DNA from 2 places in the Nocardioides ginsengisegetis genome. Region 1 is predicted to be linked to the other one. Evidence: predicted binding sites of a transcription regulator. Region 1 holds the regulator's gene; the other holds the start of a gene.
The links. The regulator LexA, encoded in region 1, represses DNA repair genes until DNA is damaged. The targets are predictions, from matches to a motif close to TCGAACANNTGTTCGA.

Region 1 (3,409 bases):
TCGGCGACCGCGGCCGCGTGCCCGGCGGGGTCGCGCACGTCGTGGGCGATGCCGGCCGCGGCGCCGATCTCGGCGGCCGTGCGGGCGGCGCCCTCGCCGTCGACGTCGGTGACCACGACCCGGTGGCCGCGGGCGACCATCCGCTCGGCGATGCCGCGGCCGATCCCGCGGGCTCCTCCGGTGACGACACAGCTGGTGTGGACAGGCGGTGCAGACATGGGGGACGAAGGCTGGGCGGCAGGCATGGCGGGAGTCAACCAGATCCGCGAATTCGCCGATCCCGATGTCCCACGCGGCGTACGGTGCCCCGGTGACCCCCGTGCTTGCTGATCCGCGGGTGGCTCCGGTCGAGGACAACCTCATGGAGTTCCTGCGGGTGACGGCCTCCAACCCTTCCTTCGGGACCGAGGGTGCCGCCGACCTCCACACCTGGCACACCACCGTGCCGCACCCCGTCTTCAACGGCATCGCCGGCGCCCGCTTCGCACCCGGCGAGGAGCTGCGCCGCACCCGCGAGGTGCTGGCGGCCTACGTCGGCCGAGGACTCCCCTTCCTGTGGTGGGGCTCCCCCTCCACGATGACGGCCGAGATCGCCGACACCCTCGTCGCCGCCGGCATGTTGCGCGACGAGACGCCCGGCATGCATCGCGTCCTCGACGGCCCGGTGCCGATGCCGCCGCCCGGCCCCGGCGTCCGGATCCACGTCGTGGGCCCGGAGTGCCACGCGGCCACCGCGCGGGTGATGACCGAGGGCTTCGGCTTCCCGGCCGAGCTCGCCGGCCCGATCGTGGAGATGATGGCGCCCTTCGACGCCGCCGACCTCCTCACCGTGCTCGCCACCGTCGACGGCCAGCCCGTCGCCTGCGGCACCGCCTGGCTCACCGGCCGCACCGCCGGCCTCTACAACATCACCACGCTCGAGGCCGCGCGCGGGCGCGGGATCGGGTACGCCGTCACCGCGACGCTGCTCGAGATGGCGCGTGACCGGGGCTGCACCGAGGCGATCCTGCACGCCACCGAGATGGGCCGGCCGGTCTACGAGCGGCTGGGCTTCGAGGAGGTCTGCCGGATGCCGATGTTCGTGTGGGTGCCCCAGCTCTGACCGTGACGTGGCGCCCCACTCCGGCGCGACACGCTGTTCGAACAGATGTTTGAACAGACGGGCCGACATGGCTACGGTGGGAACACCGGCCCGGGGTGCGTCCCCCGGGCGCACCGCCGTACACCGGAAGGCACCGCCATGGCCACGAAGAAGACGGGCGACGACTCCCCCACCAAGGCTGCACGGGGTCGAGTCGCCGAGCTGCCCGACGGTCCCCCGGACGCCCACGGCCTGACCCCGCGCCAGCAGCGGGTCCTGGCCCACATCAAGGAAGCCATCGAGAAGCGCGGCTACCCGCCCAGCATGCGCGAGATCGGCGAGGCGGTCGGGCTCACCAGCTCCTCCAGCGTGGCCCACCAGCTCAAGGTGCTCGAGGAGAAGGGCTTCCTCAAGCGCGACCCCAACCGGCCGCGGGCGCTCGAGGTCTTCCTGCCCGAGGTGATGAAGGCGCGGCGCTCGATCTCCTCGGCCGACGAGTCGACCTACGACGAGACCGGCGTCGGCGACGCGATGCCCGCCGCCTCCTACGTGCCGATGGTCGGCCGGATCGCCGCCGGCGGCCCGATCCTGGCCGAGGAGCGGGTCGAGGCGATCTTCCCGCTGCCCCAGGAGCTGGTCGGCGACGGCACGCTCTTCATGCTCGAGGTCGTCGGCGACTCGATGGTCGACGCGGCCATCTGCAGCGGCGACTACGTCGTGATCCGCCAGCAGCCCACCGCCAGCAACGGCGAGATCGTGGCCGCGATGATCGACGGCGAGGCCACCGTCAAGACCTTCCAGCGCAAGGACGGCAAGGTCTGGCTGCTGCCCCACAACGACACCTACGAGCCCATCGACGGCACCCACGCGACGATCCTCGGCAAGGTCACCGCGGTCCTGCGTCGGGTCTGATCGGGGTCCGCTAGCCTCCTCACCGGAAATCTTCACGAACCCCCGAGATAAATCCCGGGAACATTTCGGGGGTATTCCGTATTTTGGTACATGTGGGAACGACTGAGGGTGGGGGTATGTCTCTGACTGCCCTGCGCCGACGCCACCCGCAGATCGTGCGGGGCGTGCTCGAGATCGTCCTCATCCTGGCCCTCTGGGTGGGCTACAGCCTGTCCCGGCTCGTCGCCGACACCGCGATGGGGCCGGCCATGCACCGGGCCCACGAGCTGCTCCGCTTCGAGACCGTGCTCGGCATCCACTGGGAGGTGCCGCTCAACGAGCTGTTCACCAACCACCGGGTGATCGGGCTGCTCGGCTCCTACTGGTACGCCTCCCTCCACTACGTCGTCACGGCCGCGGTGCTGCTCTGGCTCTACCGGCTCGGCACCCGCGTCTACGCCCCGGCCCGACGGGCGCTGGTGATCGGCACCCTCCTCGGGCTCGCGGCCTACCTGCTGATGCCGACGGCACCGCCGCGCTTCATCACGGGCTACGTCGACGTCCTCTCCCTGCACGCCTCCGACGGCTGGTGGGCCTCCGACGCCTCCGCGCCGCGCGGGCTCGGCGGGCTGACCAACGAGCTGGCCGCCTTCCCGTCGCTGCACGCCGGCTGGGCCCTGTGGGTCGCCATCTCGCTGCAGCGCCACGCCCGCCACCGGTGGGTCCGCGCGCTCGGCTGGACCTACGCCGTCGGCACCGGCGTCGTCATCATCGGCACCGGCAACCACTGGGTCATCGACGTGCTGATGGGCTACCTCGTCATCGCCGCCGGCTGGGCCGCCGCCGAGTGGGCGCCACGCATCCCCGTCCTCGTCTCCGCGCCCGCCGCCCGGCCGATGCCGGCCGCCGCGGCCCCGCTGCCGACACCGGCCCCGGCCCCGCTCACGCGCAGCCTGCCCACGCCGGCCGCCCGCAGCCGCCTCGACTGACCCGCGCCACCCCGGGGTGACCTGCGGGTGAACGGACGGTGCTCACACCGCCGATCCGGAACACGCCCGGCGCTGGCTCGTTGGGCCTCTCGTGAGCTCTCCCCGTGACATCCCCCCTGCCCAGCCCCTGACCTCCCGCCCCGTCGGTCGACGTACGGTCCTGGCCACCGGCACCGTCGGCGCCGTCGGCGTGGCCGCGGTCTCCTCGCCGCTCGCGACGGCCGCCCCGGCAGTAGCCGCGTCAGGGGCCGCGGGCGACGGCGCGGTGTTCGCCCACGGTGTCGCCTCGGGCGACCCGCTGCCCGAGGGGGTCGTGCTGTGGACCCGAGTGACGCCGACCGCGGCGAGCACCCCCGGCTCCGGCGCGGGCCCGAAGGTCACGGTCCGCTGGGAGGTGGCGCGAGACGCGGGGTTCCGCGACGTCGTACGCCGAGGCCGCTTCGAGACC
Region 2 (3,409 bases), 1.8 Mb from region 1:
CCGGCGCTCGATCCGGTGGCAGCTGTCGCTGGTGGCCGTCGTCGCCACGTTCTCGGTGCTCGTCGGCGTGGTTGCCGCCTCCCGCCTCATGTTCATCTCCGACCACGACTGGGGCGTGGTCAGCCTGGTGGCGGTCGTGTCCGGACTGGTGTCGGTCGTGGTGGCGCTGGCTCTCGGCGCGGCCGTCGTGCACTGGTCGCTCTCGCTGCGCGAGGACGCACGCCGGCTGGCGACGCCCGGCTCGTTCACGGCCGTGCGGCGCGGTCCCACGGAGTTCCAGGCCCTGTCCGACGAGCTGGCGCGCACCAGCCAGCGGCTCGAGGAGTCGCGGGTCCGCGAGGCGCGGCTCGAGGAGTCGCGCCGCGAGCTCGTCTCCTGGGTCTCCCACGACCTGCGCACCCCGCTGGCCGGCATGCGGGCGATGACCGAGGCGCTCGAGGACGGCATGGCGCCGGACCCGGAGCGCTACCGGCGCCAGATCCGCACCGAGGTCGACCGGATGGTGCGGATGGTCGACGACCTCTTCGAGCTGTCCCGGATCCACGCCGGCGTCATGCGGCTCGCGCCCGAGACCGTCATGGTCGGCGACCTGGTCAGCGAGGCGATCGCGGGGGCCGACCCCGTCGCCCGGGCCCGCAGCGTGCGCCTCGGCGGCAGCGTCGAGGAGGGCATCGAGGTCTGCGCCGACCCGGCCGGCCTCTCACGGGTGGTCTCCAACCTGATCATGAACGCGATCCGGCACACGCCGGCCGACGGGGTCGTGGAGATCCACGGCCGCTCGGTGGCCGACGGGATCGAGCTGAGCGTCACCGACAGCTGCGGCGGCATCCCGCCCGAGGACATGGAGCGGGTCTTCGACCTGGCCTGGCAGGGGAGCAGTGCCCGGACGCCCGAGCACGGCCCGGCCGAGGTGGGGCGCGGGGCCGGCCTGGGGCTGGCGATCGTCAAGGGCATCGTCGAGGCCCACCGGGGCCGGGTGCTGGTCGAGAACGTCCCCGACGCCGAGGCGGCGTTCGGCTGCCGGTTCCTGGTGCACCTGCCGCTCGCCTGAGCGCGGGCGCCACGGGTCCAGGCGACACGCCGTACGGCGTGCGTGAGTCGAACACGTGTTCGGGCTACGGTGTGTCCACAGGTGGCGCGCAGGTCGACGTTGTCCCCAGCGAACAGGTGCGGAGCAGGCTCCGTCCCGGTTCTGTCGGAGGTCTCCTCTAGCGTCTCTCACGACGATGACTACTCAGACGAAAAGACCACGACCCGGCGGCGCGAAGCCCCAGAAGAAGGGAAACACCATGGCTGGTGCAGACCGCGAGAAGGCCCTGGATGCGGCCCTCGCCAACATCGAGAAGCAGTTCGGCAAGGGCTCGGTCATGCGCCTCGGCGACGAGGTCCGCGCGCCGCTGCAGATCATCCCCAGCGGCTCGATCGCCCTCGACGTCGCGCTCGGGCTCGGCGGCTTCCCGCGCGGGCGGGTCGTGGAGATCTACGGCCCGGAGTCCTCCGGAAAGACGACGGTCGCGCTGCACGCCGTGGCCAACGCCCAGCGCGCCGGCGGCATCGTGGCGTTCATCGACGCCGAGCACGCCCTTGACCCCGACTACGCCAAGAACCTCGGCGTCGACACCGACGCACTCCTGGTCTCCCAGCCCGACTCCGGTGAGCAGGCCCTGGAGATCGCCGACATGCTGATCCGCTCCGGCGCGCTCGACCTGATCGTCATCGACTCCGTCGCCGCGCTCGTGCCGCGGGCCGAGATCGAGGGCGAGATGGGCGACAGCCACGTCGGCCTCCAGGCCCGCCTGATGAGCCAGGCACTGCGCAAGATGACCGGTGCCCTCAACAACTCCGGCACCACCATGATCTTCATCAACCAGCTGCGCGAGAAGATCGGCGTCATGTTCGGCTCGCCCGAGACCACCACCGGTGGCAAGGCGCTGAAGTTCTACGCCTCGGTCCGCCTCGACGTGCGCCGCATCGAGACGCTCAAGGACGGCACCGACATGGTCGGCAACCGCACCCGCGTGAAGGTCGTCAAGAACAAGGTCGCCCCGCCGTTCAAGCAGGCGGAGTTCGACATCATGTACGGCAAGGGCATCAGCCGCGAGGGTGGCCTGATCGACGTCGGCGTCGAGGCGGGCCTCGTCCGCAAGGCCGGCGCCTGGTACACCTACGAGGGCGATCAGCTGGGCCAGGGCAAGGAGAACGCGCGCAACTTCCTGCGCGACAACCCCGACCTGGCCGACGAGCTGGAGAAGAAGATCCTCGAGAAGCTCGGAGTCGGCCCGACGGTCGACCAGCCGGCCGACCCGATGGCCGACCCGCTGGGTGTCAATGACTTCTGATCCCTGGACGGGTGACGTCGAGGTGGGGGTTCGTGCCTGGATGGGCGAGCCTCCACCCGCCGCGCCGCCGCCGGTGGACGAGCAGGCGCTCGGCCCGGATGCCGACCCCGAGTCGGTCGCCCGCAAGATCCTCCTCGACCAGCTGACCGGGCAGGCGCGCAGCCGCAAGGAGCTCAGCGACAAGCTGGGCAAGAAGGGCGTCCCCGACGAGATCGCGACCCGCCTCCTCGACAGGTTCGAGGAGGTCGGCCTGGTCGACGACGACGCTTTCGCGCGGTCCTGGATCGCCAGCCGCCAGCCTGGCAAGGGCCTGGCCCGCCGGGCCCTCGCCCAGGAGCTGCGCCGCAAGGGCATCGACGACGAGGTCGCCAAGGAGGCGCTCGACGAGATCGACCCGGCCGACGAGGAGTCGGCGGCCCGGGTCCTGGTCCGCAAGAAGCTGCGCACCCTGTCCCGTGTCGACGACACCGTCGCCACGCGGCGGCTCGTCGGCCTGCTGGCCCGCAAGGGCTACCCCTCGGGCCTGTCGTTCGCGGTCGTCCGGGAGGAGCTGGCCGCCTCGGACCGCGACGCCCCCGACCTGCCCTAGTCTCGGGGCGTGGCCCAGCATCCTGAGCACGTCGTGGTGCACGACCGTGGTCGTGAGCTCGCGGGCGTCGTGCACGCGGGGGAGTCGTGGGCGGCCGCGGCCCGGCGGATGGCCGCCAGCCGGCACGCGGAGCCGGTGCCCCTGGACCTCTCCGGCGAGGTGAAGCACTTCGCGGTTGACCACGACTGGGTGGTCACCGTGCGTGCGATGACCCGCGGCGACCTGCCGGCCGTCACCCGGTGGCGCCAGGAGCAGCACGTCCACAAGTGGTGGGCCTCCGACGGCGAGGCCACCGCCGAGACCGTCGCGGCCAAGTACGGCCCCAGCATCGACGGCATGACCCCGACGCGGATGTGGGTGGTCGAGGTCAACGGCCGCTCCGTGGGCTTCGTGCAGGACTACCGGATCGGCGACTACCCCGACTACGCCCTGCTCGGCCCGGACCCCGCGGCGATCGGCGTCGACTACGCGATCGGCGACC

Region 2: a site for LexA is predicted at 1,099-1,114, ahead of recA (recombinase RecA). Genes of this name have one in related genera too.

What each region holds. Positions count from the first base shown of each region.
Region 1 is NZ_JACGXA010000001.1:3,210,812-3,214,220, forward strand. Features, by position in the region: gene FB382_RS15480 (SDR family NAD(P)-dependent oxidoreductase) at 1-218, opposite strand, end outside; gene FB382_RS22950 (GNAT family N-acetyltransferase) at 311-1,102, shown strand; gene lexA (transcriptional repressor LexA) at 1,241-1,993, shown strand; gene FB382_RS15495 (phosphatase PAP2 family protein) at 2,110-2,961, shown strand; gene FB382_RS15500 (alkaline phosphatase D family protein) at 3,053-3,409, shown strand, end outside.
Region 2 is NZ_JACGXA010000001.1:1,366,875-1,370,283, forward strand. Features, by position in the region: gene FB382_RS06390 (sensor histidine kinase) at 1-1,051, shown strand, start outside; gene recA (recombinase RecA) at 1,290-2,339, shown strand; gene FB382_RS06400 (regulatory protein RecX) at 2,329-2,928, shown strand; gene FB382_RS06405 (GNAT family N-acetyltransferase) at 2,938-3,409, shown strand, end outside.